One region of the Weizmannia sp. FSL K6-3076 genome, then DNA from elsewhere that is predicted to be linked to it. Evidence: predicted binding sites of a transcription regulator. Region 1 holds the regulator's gene; each other region holds the start of a gene.

Region 1 (4,193 bases):
AATTTGAGAGGAGCTGTCCTTAGTACGAGAGGACCGGGATGGACGCACCGCTGGTGTACCAGTTGTCTTGCCAAAGGCATCGCTGGGTAGCTATGTGCGGAAGGGATAAGTGCTGAAAGCATCTAAGCATGAAGCCCCCCTCAAGATGAGATTTCCCACAGTTTATACTGGTAAGATCCCTGAAAGATGATCAGGTTGATAGGTCCGGGGTGGAAGCGCGGCGACGCGTGGAGCTGACGGATACTAATCGATCGAGGACTTAACCAAACAGAAAAGCGGAGGTGCCTTGTTTAGCCCCGACAAGCGAATGTTCTGACCGGCATGGAGCCGTCTTTTGGCTCCGTGACGGGCGGGTTATTCGACCTCGAGGGGCTAGGCACCGGAGCTGGACAATAGAAAAGCGGAAGCGCCTTGGTCATCGGCGTATGGATTTCGGAGCTTTCGACTGAGATAAAGGAAACACGGCGAGCCCCTAAAGGCGAGCCGATGCCCGCTTATCGTAGGGAGAAAGCGCAGAAATACGCTAGCCGATAGGCGCTGGAGCTAGACAATTTTTAAAGTTAGAAACCAAAGCTATTCTCCGTTTACAGTTTTTTCTCCCATCCGGTTTTCAGGGAACACATCCCAAAAATTATACAGGTCCGGTGATGATGGCGGAAAGGTCACACCCGTTCCCATCCCGAACACGGAAGTTAAGCTTTCCAGCGCCGATGGTAGTTGGGGGTTTCCCCCTGCGAGAGTAGGACGTTGCCGGGCAAACAGAAGGCCAGCTGAATCAGCTGGCCTTTTTGAATGTGTAAATAAGGGAGATATAAAAATTTCCATAAGAAAAACGACAAAGATTTACCTTTTGAATCTGATTATATTACTAACCTGATAATAATTTTTTAAAAATTTTAAAAATATATTGACGGCGGTAATAAAATTGTGCATAATTAGGGCTTGCTGAATAAGCAAAATTCCTAGATTTGGCAAGGATGCTAACAGGTTCGGAAAAAATTAAATGCAAGGATTTTATAAAATGTTAAAACTAAGAAAGGCTGGAGTGTTAAAAAATGATTAATAAAAATACCGAAGAAAAAGATATATTGTTGAATGTTTTAGGTATAATCGAGGCTGTATATAATAAGAAAATTTCGATAGAAGAAGCTGAGAAAAGATATTTTAATTACCGTATCATTGATTCTTTGAAGGAAAAAAATTACTCAAATGAATTAATAGAAATTTTGGAACTGGGTACAGAAATTGATGGTATTAATGATTTACTACCTGACAAGTTAGATGAAAACATAATTGATTTAAAAAATAGAGTTCTTCTTTTGTTAGATAGAGAAATAAAAGCATAAAAATAGTCCCCGCAGACGCGAGGGCTTTTTGATTTGTCCTGCCGTAGCAGTAAAAGCTTTTCAAAGGGCTCGACCTCCTATGAACCCGCACCCCCAATCTGTCTGGGTTAATCTTTACCGCTCGCTGCGCACGCAGTCCCATCGGGTGGTCCGTGAACATCCGGTTGTCTCCCCAAACAGAAATGCTGAAAAAGGGGCAGTTTTCCTAGTTGCATTTTCTGTAGGGAATCATGTATAATTAAAGTCAAATATAGTCAAAGTCAAAAGACGGTGTCAGGAGGTGGCTTTGATGAAAAATATATCGGATATCATAGAGGAATATTTAAAACGGATTCTGGAACTGAATGAAAAAGAAATTCTTGAAATAAAACGCAATGAGATTGCCGATAAGTTCCAATGTGTCCCTTCGCAAATCAATTATGTCATCAATACGCGGTTTACGATTGAAAGAGGGTATATTGTTGAAAGTAAAAGGGGCGGCGGCGGCTATATCCGGATCATGAAAGTGCGGCCTGAAAGCGATGCGGAACTGATTGACCAGCTGCTTGTGCATATCGGCAATGTCATCTCCCAGTCGAATGCGGAAGCCATCATTCTCCGCCTCGTTGAAGAAGAGGTGATTTCAAGGCGGGAGGCAAAAATCATGCTCAGCGTGATGGACCGCTCCGTGCTCTACATCCAGTTGCCGGAACGGGATGAACTGCGTGCCAGAATGTTGAAATCGATGTTAACGACCTTAAAATACAAGTAACAATAGAGGTGAGTATGCCGTGATTTGCCAGGAATGCAATGAAAGGCCGGCAACGATGCATTTTACTAAAATTATAAACGGTGTGAAAACGGAATTCCATCTTTGCGAGAAGTGCGCGCAGGAGAAGGGGGAAAAGTTTTCATCGGATTGGGGGAAAACCTTTTCCTTCGATAATCTGCTCGCGGGCCTTTTTAATTTTGATCCGGCCATCCAACTTTTCAAACAGGAAACAGCACCTGACCCGGATGTGCTTCGCTGCAACCATTGCGGGATGACATTGAACCAGTTTTTAAACACAAGCCGGTTAGGCTGCCCGCATTGCTATGAGACGTTTCAGCACCAGCTTGTTCCGATTTTGCAGCGCCTTCATGGCGGCAACGTTGCGCATGAAGGAAAAATACCTGCACGGATTGGCGGTGCCATTTATACAAAGAAAAAATTGCAGGAATTAAAGGCGGCGTTGCAGGAAGCCATCAGCCAGGAAGAATTTGAAAAAGCAGCAGAACTCCGCGATCAAATTCGCGCACTTGAAGGTTCTTCTCAAGCAAAAGGAGGGGAACAATAATGTCTTTAGAACATTTTTTGCACAAAGCGTCCAGCTCCTGGATGAACGAGCAAGGGCCTGAATCGGAAATTGTGCTGACGACACGGGTTCGTCTGGCAAGAAATTTAAAAAATTACCGGTTCCCGTCCTTGTTTACCAGCGAGGAAGCAAGGGAAATTATGAAAACAATCCAGGATATCGCCCGAAATCATTTTCCGGCTGAAATGCAGGCTGAATTTTTAAAAATGGACGAATTAAAACCGCTCGAAAAAAGGGTGCTTGTGGAGAAACACCTGATTAGCCCGCAACTTGCCGAAGAAGCGGGTGACGGGGCAGTTATTTTGTCAAGCGGCGAAGATATTAGTATTATGATAAATGAGGAAGATCATTTACGCATACAATGTCTTTCTCCAGGGCTTCAATTGCATGAAACGCTTCAGAAAGCCAATCAGCTTGATGACCTGCTTGAAAATTGGGTCGATTATGCTTTTGATGAAACGCTCGGTTACTTAACCAGCTGCCCGACAAATGTCGGAACGGGCATCCGCGCATCGGCCATGATGCATTTGCCGGGACTTGTGCTGACACAGCAAATTAAACAAATCATTCCGGCGATTCATCAGCTTGGTTTGGTGGTAAGAGGAATATATGGCGAAGGAAGCGAAGCCATCGGAAATATTTTTCAAATTTCCAACCAGGTGACACTCGGAACATCGGAAGACAATATTGTCTCGGATTTAACCAGTGTCATCCGGCAGATCATTACACAGGAAAGATCGGCAAGGGAAGCATTGGTGCAGACTTCAAACATACAATTAGAAGACAGGGTTTACCGTTCGCTCGGTGTCCTGCAAAACAGCAGGATCATTGAAACAAAAGAAGCGGCCCGTTGTTTGTCCGATGTCCGGCTGGGAATTGATCTGGGCTATATTCAAAACATTTCGAAACAAATTTTAAATGAATTGATGATTTTAATGCAGCCGGGATTTTTACAGCTTTATGCCGGAAGAGCGCTCAGCCCGTATGAAAGGGATATCCGGAGGGCTACACTGATAAGAGAACGTTTGAGGCTTGAGGAGACCAAATGAACAGGAGGAATGACAGATGATGTTTGGAAGATTTACAGAGAGAGCCCAGAAAGTGCTGGCCCTTTCCCAGGAAGAAGCAATCCGCCTGAAACATAACAATATCGGAACGGAACATATTTTGCTCGGACTTGTCCGCGAAGGGGAAGGCATCGCGGCAAAAGCGCTGTACGGCCTGGGTTTAAGCGCCGAAAAAATCCAGGAAGAAGTGGAAACCCTGATCGGGAACGGCCAGGAAATTTCCCAAACGATCCACTACACGCCAAGGGCCAAAAAAGTGATTGAACTGTCAATGGATGAAGCGAGAAAACTCGGGCACTCCTATGTTGGAACGGAACATATCCTCCTCGGGCTGATCCGTGAAGGTGAAGGCGTGGCGGCACGCGTGCTGACAAATCTCGGCGTTAGCTTAAATAAAGCAAGGCAACAGGTGCTCCAATTATTGGGCAACAGTGAAGCGTCCGTAC
Region 2 (4,193 bases), 890 kb from region 1:
CCCATCATGCCCTGCTCCGGTTTGAAGATGTCCGGATTGTTCGGGATATGCGCAATTCCGTCAACCGGCTCGTCAATTGCGAAACGGCCAATTTGAATAAAACGATCGGAGCCGCCCTCCGTCAAGTGGAAAACATTCGCTATATTGAAGAAACGGTCGGCCTTGACGCACTGCCGGAGAAACTGCGCGAGATTGCAGTATTGCGCGTGAACCACCAGGATGTGACTTTGAAGGAACTCGGCGAAATGGTGTCCGGCGGGCATATTAGCAAATCCGGCATCAATCACCGGCTCCGCAAAATCGATGAAATTGCCGAGAAACTGCGGGCAAACGGGCCTGTCAATAAAAATTCATAATGGGTACCAACATCTATATATTATAAGCTTTAGTTTTTCGCGCAAATTACGAGCAGGATAAGACATGGCTTCTCATAACATGTAAAGAAGTAGTTATGTTAAAATTCAACTTATCTAAGATGAATAGGTTTAAAAAGTACAAAGATGGGGGGCGTATTGGCAGCGCCCCTATCCTGCTACTTGAAAGGAGAGGGTTATCGTGATCGAAAAACAATTGGAAGTGAAATTAAAATCCGGTTTGCAAGCGCGTCCTGCAGCCCAATTTGTCCAGGAAGCCACCCGCTTTTCATCGGAAATTTTTCTTGAAAAAGAAGGAAGAAAGGTGAATGCAAAAAGCATTATGGGGCTGATGACCCTTGCCGCAGGCCATGGAGAAACTGTTACGCTGAGCGTGGACGGGAGTGATGAAGAAGAAGCATTTGAACATTTGGCAAACTATATTGAAGGAAAAGAAAAACTTCCGTCCTAATGTAAGCGCATGCGCCGGAATCAGCCTGCAGGTTTCAAACACAGTACAAGGCCGCCCGCTTGCGGACGGCCTTGTTCAATTTTATTTCAATTCTTTTTTTGTCATAATATGGTCAATCAAACCATATTCTTTTGCTTTTTCCGCGCTCATGAAGTTATCGCGGTCTGTATCCCTTTCGATCACTTCAATCGGCTGGCCGGTATGGTCGGACAAAATTTTGTTTAATTTCGCGCGCGTATACAAAATATGTTTTGCCGCGATTTCAATTTCTGTTGCCTGGCCTTGGGCGCCGCCTAATGGTTGGTGAATCATCACTTCGCTGTTCGGCAGGGCATAACGTTTCCCTTTCGTGCCGGCGGTCAACAGCACGGAGCCCATTGATGCAGCCATCCCGACGCAAATCGTTTGCACGTCCGGTTTGATGATCTGCATGGTGTCATAAATGGCAAGGCCCGCAGTGACACTCCCGCCAGGACTGTTAATATAAAGATAAATATCTTTTTCAGGGTTTTCCGCTTCCAGGAACAAAAGCTGGGAAACAATCGAGTTGGAAACATTGTCGTCAATCGCGCTGCCAAGCATAATAATCCGGTCTTTTAACAGGCGGGAATAAATGTCGTATGCGCGTTCCCCGCGGTTTGTTTGTTCAATTACTGTGGGAATTAAATTCATATTGAGTATCCTCCTTCTTCTCTTCGGAATGGTCCATCATATGCTATATCATGGATGTTAAAGGAATTATTCTCCATCCTTATGTACTGATCATACAATATTGGTCAATGAAGGTCAAAAGAATTGCCTTCACCTGAACTACAATACCCATCATAACCAAATTCCGATAAAATAAAACCAAAAAGGGGCTTGCTTTTTTGTTCATTGTCCTTTATAATCTATTATTGTTGAATCACTTATTGCCCTCGTGGTGCAAAGGATAGCACGTGAGATTCCGGTTCTCAAAATGTGGGTTCGATTCCTGCCGAGGGCGTTTTCTAAAAACTGAACAATTAGCTTAAAATTTTTTAAACCCTTGATACGACTGCATTTGCAGTCGTTTTTCTTTTTCTCTGATACGGAAAAATAAGGCGAAAATTGAATGAATTTTGCACCACAAATCTCATTCATTGCGCCACCTGCGACATTTCCTTCATAGTGCCATATATTCAGGTTTTGAACAGTTTTTGTATAAATCATGGAGGGCTTTATTGGTTACGAAAAATTGATAAGAAATATGCAAAAGGAGAATGCCGGACCAAATTTGCAAAATCCACTTGAAAAACGAACGTTTGTCCTTTATAATAAAACTGAAAAATAAGAAAAGGAGTGCTGCCATTGGAACTTGTAATGGAAAAGCATGCCGGTTATCACGTGCCATGATCGTTTTTTTAAGGAGCTGATCCAAAACTTTTTTCAGGAGTTTATGGAGGCCTTTTTCCCGGATGTGTCAGCGGATCTTGACTACCGCCGGGTGCGGTTTTTGTCGCAGGAACAGTTTACGGACTTTCCGGGCGGTGAGCAAAAACGGGTTGACATCCTCGCCGAAACGAAGGTAAAAGGGAAAGACACCGTGATTCTCATCCATGTTGAGCCGCAGTCGTATTACGAAAAGCCTTTTCCTGAACGCATGTTTCGTTATTACATGATGATCAATCTCCGGCACCGGAAACCGGTATTGCCGATTGCTGTATTTAGTTATGAGGAGAAAACAGAAACCCCTGATACATACACCTTTGCGTTCCACAACATTGAAATTCTTCGTTTTCACTATTTATCCATTCATCTGATGAAACAAAATTGGAGAAATTATATCCGGAGCAACAACCCTGTTGCTGCGGCATTATTAAGCAAAATGGGGTATACAGAAAAAGAACGGGTGCAGGTCAAACTGGAGTTTCTGCGGATGCTGGCCCGGATGGAACTCGACCCTGCAAAAATGAGGCTGTTACACGGTTTCTTTGATTATTATTTAAAATTGAACGAAAAAGAGGAGGCGGAAGTAATGGAAAACATTAAAATGCTGGATCCGGACGAAGCGGAGCAAGTATTGAAGCTGCCGAATTCCTATTTTGACCGCGGGTATAAGAAGGGGAAAGAGGAAGGCAGAGAAGAAGGAAGGGAAGAAGGGGAAGAAAGGTTAAGAAGATTTATTGTTAACTTGTTGAAAAATCAAGTGGATGTGAAGGTCATTGCCCAAGCATCCGGCTTGAGTGAAGATGAGATCATGAAAATCAAAAGGCAGATAGAAGGGGAAAAGCCTTGAACCCGAGTTATGACGAAGCAGAGCAAGTATTAAAGCTGCCGAATTCTTACTTTGATCGCGGGTATAAGAAAGGAATTGAAATAGGAGTAGAGAAGGGAAGAGAAGAAGGAAGGGAAGAAGAAAGAAAAGAATTGTTACAAACGATTCCAATTGCCATCAAAATGTTGCTGGCAGGTACGGAGCTTCAATTAATTGTAGAAAAAACCGGCCTGAGCCAGACAGAAGTGGAAAAAATAAAACAGCAACTGGAGACAAAGCAGGACAAGTATTGAAGCTGCCGAATTTTTATTTTGATTTCGCGAATATATGAAATAAAATAAATGCACACCATTGCGAACAGGCTGCTCAGGGCGGTAGCGACCCGCAATGCATTGAAAAAACGGCCGGCCTGAGTCAGCAGGGGTGCCGTTCAAGCGGTCGTTAGCGGGGAATGATGTCTGTTACAATCCGGCAAATCCGGAGAGTGGCAGGCATTTTTTCAGGACTGTGATACCGGCAAACGGTAAATGTACGGCATTGGCCGGCTCGTGAACGGATATGCCGCTTTTTTGGTGCAAGTTTCATTCCTGAAAATTGTTTTCAAAAAGGAATTGATCAGCGACTCGCGAGCGTTGAGGTGTTGCTTTGCGGGAATTTATAGTAAAATAAACTTGCAGCTACATACCGGCAAGTTTTTTAGGCTTGCCACCGTTTCCACCGTTTTGCAAAACTCAATTGTAAGCACATACAGGAGGGGAAGAAAGTGGAGTACCGAATTGAAAAAGACACACTCGGAGAAATGAAAGTGCCGCGGGACAAATATTGGGGGGCACAAACGCAGCGCAGCAAGGAAAACTTCCCGATCGGCGGGGAAAAAATGCCGATGGAAGTGATCCGCGCTTTTGCCCATTTGAAAAAAGCGGCTGCCGTCAGCAACAATCGCCTCGGCAAATTATCGGATGCCAAAATGAAGGCGATTGTCCAAGCTTGTGAAGAAGTGCTGGACGGGAAATTTGATGAACATTTTCCGCTTGTTGTCTGGCAAACAGGCAGCGGCACCCAGTCAAACATGAACGTGAATGAAGTGGTGGCAAGAAGGGCAAACGAAATTCTTTCGGGAGAAAATAGTGCT
Region 3 (4,193 bases), 1.1 Mb from region 1:
AGCCTGTCTGCACAAATTTTGTCGCATCTTACCTTTGATTTGCTGCTTGTCGTCTTCCTGCCGATTTTTTAAGCATGGGGACGGCTTTTTTTCGGCATTTGCCCGCCACAAATGCATAACAACCGCGCAAAGCTGTTTTGAATGCCTTACCGGTCACCCCCGGATCGTCTTTATTCCGAGTGCCATCATAAAAACAAGGCTGAAATAGCCGAACAGGGGATATAAAACCGATAATAGCGGGCCGTAATGCAAGCTGCTGATCAGCAGAATGGCGGAAAAAATCAACCCGTACAGCAAACCGCTTTTCATCGGGATATATTTTTGCATTTGCCGCTCAAGCCCGTAGGCATCCCCGATAATAGAAGTGAAAATTTCCCCGAAAATCAGCAGAACATAAATAAAATAAATGCCCGGAAAACTCGCTTTCACAATATGCGCCATCGGAATCTCCACTTGGGCAACGTCCGGCAGCGTGACCAGTGACAAATGGCTGGAAATCAGGATGAGCGTTAAAAACAGCCCGCCCAGTATCCCGCCGGCACGGACGACTTCCTTATCTTTCACTTCCGCCGCAACCGGGACAAGCACCGCCTGCGCGAGCGCCAAATTCAAAGCCGCATAGGAAAGGGCGCGGAGAAGGGCACGGGGCATATCAACACTTTCCGGCCGGGCCATAAGCGCTTGAAAAAATCCGGGTGACTGGACGGACTGCGACAAAAGGAGAAAATTAAAGAAAAGCATCAAAGGCACAACAAACGTGTTGACGCCAAGCAGCCCCTTGATGCCAAAACACATGACAAGAAAAGCAAGAAGCACCGTCAATAAAATCCCTATTTCCCTGCCAATATGAAGCTGCTCCTCGAAAACAGCACCCGCACCGGACAGCATAACGCCGCAAACCCCGAAAAGCATGGCCATCATCATCACATTCACGAAACCGGCCGCTTTTTTGCCAAATAAATACCGGTTTAAAGTTTCATAGGAATCCGCATGCAAATCGATCGCTTTTTCCATCATTTTCGTACCAAAGAAAATAAACAAAAACCCTGAAAGGCAGATGGTAAGCAATCCATACAGCCCAAACTGTGTAAAAAAAACGGTAATTTCTTTCCCTGTTGCAAACCCCGCTCCGATGACCGTTCCAATATAAACGGCTGCGATTTGGACAGCACCGCCCCACTTATTCAACGCCTGCACCCCTTTAAGAAAAAATAAGACAACCTGTCATCCGTTACTATCCTATGTCCCGCTTTCTTAAAATAGCCCGGCCGGTTCATTTCCGCCGGTAAAAAATTGGTCAAAAAAAGTCAAAAACCCCTTTACAAGCAAAAAAAGTTGTCCTATACTATAGGCAAAGATCAAAGTTGGTCAAAGAAAAGATGACACCATTGGCTGATAAGCGTTAATGGCAAATGCAAATCTTTTGATTTTCGGACCGCGCTGTTGTATACTGATATTAGAAAGGTCAAAGATAGTCAAAAGGTGATACGCAGATCCATTTAGTTGTTTTCAGCATAAGACAAATTTGCCATTGTGCTGGAAAGGCCAAAATGCATCAAAGAGGTGCATGCAAAAGATTTGCATCTTGTGAAATTTTGAGCTATACTCATTCCCAATCAAGGTCAAAGCAAATCAAAACGCTTTGATTGTTTTTCAATCTCATTAGTCAAAGATAGTCAAAATCAAACCGATCAAAGGAGGAATGTTTGATGTTATGTGACAAATGCCATCAAAACGAAGCGACGATCGGAATGCATATAAATGTGAACGGAAACCAAAAAACATTGAACCTATGCCAGTCCTGCTACCAAAAAGAACGGGCAAAATTCGAAAACAACTGGGGAGGCATGTTTATGAATAACGGATTTGGAAACTTCGGATTCGGAGGATTCAACGACCTCTTTAACCAAATGAATGCCAACGGGTTCCAGCCGAACGGCGCGAAACAAACCGTACAAACGCAAACACAAGGCGGTGGCAACGGACTACTTGACCAGTTCGGCCGCAACCTGACCGCCGCTGCACGGGCCGGGCAAATCGACCCTGTCATAGGCCGTGATGAAGAAATCGCCCGCGTCATTGAAATTTTAAACCGGCGCAATAAAAACAACCCGGTGTTAATCGGCGAACCTGGCGTCGGGAAAACCGCCATTGCGGAAGGGCTCGCTTTAAAAATTACCGAAAAACAAGTTCCGGCAAAACTGCGGCATAAAGAAGTTTACTTGCTCGATGTGGCTTCACTTGTTGCAAACACGGGCATCCGTGGTCAATTTGAAGAACGGATGAAAAAATTGATTGCCGAACTCGAACAACGGAAAAACGTACTTCTGTTTATTGACGAAATTCACCTGCTTGTCGGCGCAGGTTCTGCAGAAGGTTCGATGGACGCTGGCAACATTTTGAAACCGGCGCTTGCCCGCGGCGAAATCCAGGTGATCGGCGCGACAACTTTGAAAGAATACCGGCAAATTGAAAAAGATGCCGCACTTGAACGGCGTTTTCAACCGGTACAAGTCAATGAACCGACCCTTGAAGAAACCGTCATGATTTTGCGCGGCTTAAAAGACCGGTATGAAAACTACCATCACGTTGCCTATACCGATGAAGCGCTTGAAGCTTGTGCGAAATTGTCGCACCGCTACATCCAGGACCGCTTCCTGCCGGATAAAGCAATCGACCTGATGGATGAAGCCGGTTCGAAATTGAACCTGACGATTGCGGTTCCGAGCAAAGAAGATATCCAAAAACGGCTTGCTGAAATTGCACAGGAAAAACAAACTGCGCTTGCAACAGAAAACTATGAAAAAGCAGCCGAATTGAAAAAAGAAGAACAAAAACTGAACGAGTTGGCTACTTCCGGCCAAGTTGAAGCCAAACCGGTTGTCGATGTCACGCAAATTCAGGAAATTGTCGAAAAGAAAACGGGTATTCCGGTCGGCAAACTCGAAGCGGATGAAGCGAAAAAACTGCAGCATCTGGAAGAAAACCTTGCTAAAAAGGTGATCGGCCAGGAAGAAGCCGTCCGGAAAGTAGCGAAAGCAATCCGCCGTTCGCGTGCCGGCCTGAAAGCGCAAAGTCGCCCGATCGGTTCGTTCCTGTTCGTCGGCCCGACCGGTGTCGGAAAAACGGAACTGACGAAACGGCTCGCAGAAGAACTGTTTGGCACGAAAGATGCAATGATCCGGCTTGACATGAGCGAATATATGGAAAAACACAGCGTCTCGAAACTGATCGGGGCACCTGCCGGCTATGTCGGTTATGAAGATGCCGGACAACTGACGGAAAAAGTGCGCCACAACCCGTACAGCATTATTTTGCTCGACGAAATTGAAAAAGCGCACCCGGATGTTTTGAACATGTTCCTGCAAATTCTCGATGACGGGCGCTTAACCGATGCCCAAGGGCGGACGGTCAGCTTCAAAGATACCGTCATCATTATGACGAGCAACGCCGGCACCCAATTTAAGCATAAAACAGTCGGATTTGCTAAAAGCGAAGCGATCAAAGAATCGAATATTCTCGATTCGCTCGGCGACTTCTTCAAACCGGAGTTTCTGAACCGTTTCGATAATATTGTCGAATTTAAACCACTTGAAAAAGAACATTTGGTTAAAATTGTTGACCTGATGCTCGGTGAACTGGATGAAACGCTGAACGAACAAGCGATTACACTTGACGTGACAGCAGAAGCGAAAGAAAAAATCGCCGAACTCGGTTATGACCCGGCATTTGGGGCACGCCCGATCCGCCGCGTCATCCAGGAAAAAATCGAAGACCGGATCGCCGACTTTATCCTCGACCATCCGGAAAGCAAAAACTTAAAAGCGGAAGTTCGCGAAGGCGACATTGTCATCGCGGAAAAATAAAGCAAAAACCGGCATGCGGACACAGCCCATGCCGGTTTTATGCATTCCGGCAGATGGACAACACGGGCCGTCTGCCGGATTTTTTTATGCCTGTAAATAGATCGAACGCAGTCCAAACCTGATTGTTGTAATCAATCGGAAGAAGGTCGGGTTCTATTCCCCGGCACAAAACCAGTCCAAACAAAAAGGCGGGAAACATATTCATCCGGAATATTGATCAGGGATTCATCCGCACTCAAAGGAGCAAAATCAAGATGCAAAAGGTTGGAAGCAGTTCCCCTGTTCGTTAAACAATCTGCATGGCTTTATACGTTTTTCTCGCTTCAG

Evidence for each region. Region 1 encodes CtsR, which represses protease genes until heat stress. Its sites were predicted from a motif close to ATGGTCAATAAAGGTCAAACA; they were not measured.
Region 2: the regulator CtsR is predicted to act here: its motif matches at 1,598-1,618, upstream of clpP (ATP-dependent Clp endopeptidase proteolytic subunit ClpP).
Region 3: the regulator CtsR is predicted to act here: its motif matches at 1,462-1,482, upstream of NSS95_RS05010 (ATP-dependent Clp protease ATP-binding subunit).

Annotation. Positions count from the first base shown of each region.
Region 1 is NZ_JBBOWU010000001.1:22,176-26,368, forward strand. It holds rRNA gene NSS95_RS00110 (23S ribosomal RNA) at 1-267, shown strand, start outside; rRNA gene rrf (5S ribosomal RNA) at 641-756, shown strand; gene NSS95_RS00120 (DUF3969 family protein) at 1,056-1,346, shown strand; gene NSS95_RS00125 (CtsR family transcriptional regulator) at 1,633-2,097, shown strand; gene NSS95_RS00130 (UvrB/UvrC motif-containing protein) at 2,117-2,662, shown strand; gene NSS95_RS00135 (protein arginine kinase) at 2,662-3,729, shown strand; gene clpC (ATP-dependent protease ATP-binding subunit ClpC) at 3,746-4,193, shown strand, end outside.
Region 2 is NZ_JBBOWU010000001.1:909,544-913,736, forward strand. It holds gene whiA (DNA-binding protein WhiA) at 1-356, shown strand, start outside; gene NSS95_RS04010 (HPr family phosphocarrier protein) at 556-825, shown strand; gene clpP (ATP-dependent Clp endopeptidase proteolytic subunit ClpP) at 907-1,497, opposite strand; tRNA gene NSS95_RS04020 (tRNA-Arg) at 1,739-1,810, shown strand; partial or broken gene NSS95_RS04025 (Rpn family recombination-promoting nuclease/putative transposase) at 2,155-3,082, shown strand; gene NSS95_RS04030 (hypothetical protein) at 3,079-3,354, shown strand; gene fumC (class II fumarate hydratase) at 3,825-4,193, shown strand, end outside.
Region 3 is NZ_JBBOWU010000001.1:1,114,823-1,119,015, reverse strand. It holds gene NSS95_RS05020 (CPBP family intramembrane glutamic endopeptidase) at 1-72, shown strand, start outside; gene NSS95_RS05015 (YkvI family membrane protein) at 154-1,188, opposite strand; gene NSS95_RS05010 (ATP-dependent Clp protease ATP-binding subunit) at 1,710-3,866, shown strand; gene NSS95_RS05005 (aspartyl-phosphate phosphatase Spo0E family protein) at 4,153-4,193, opposite strand, start outside.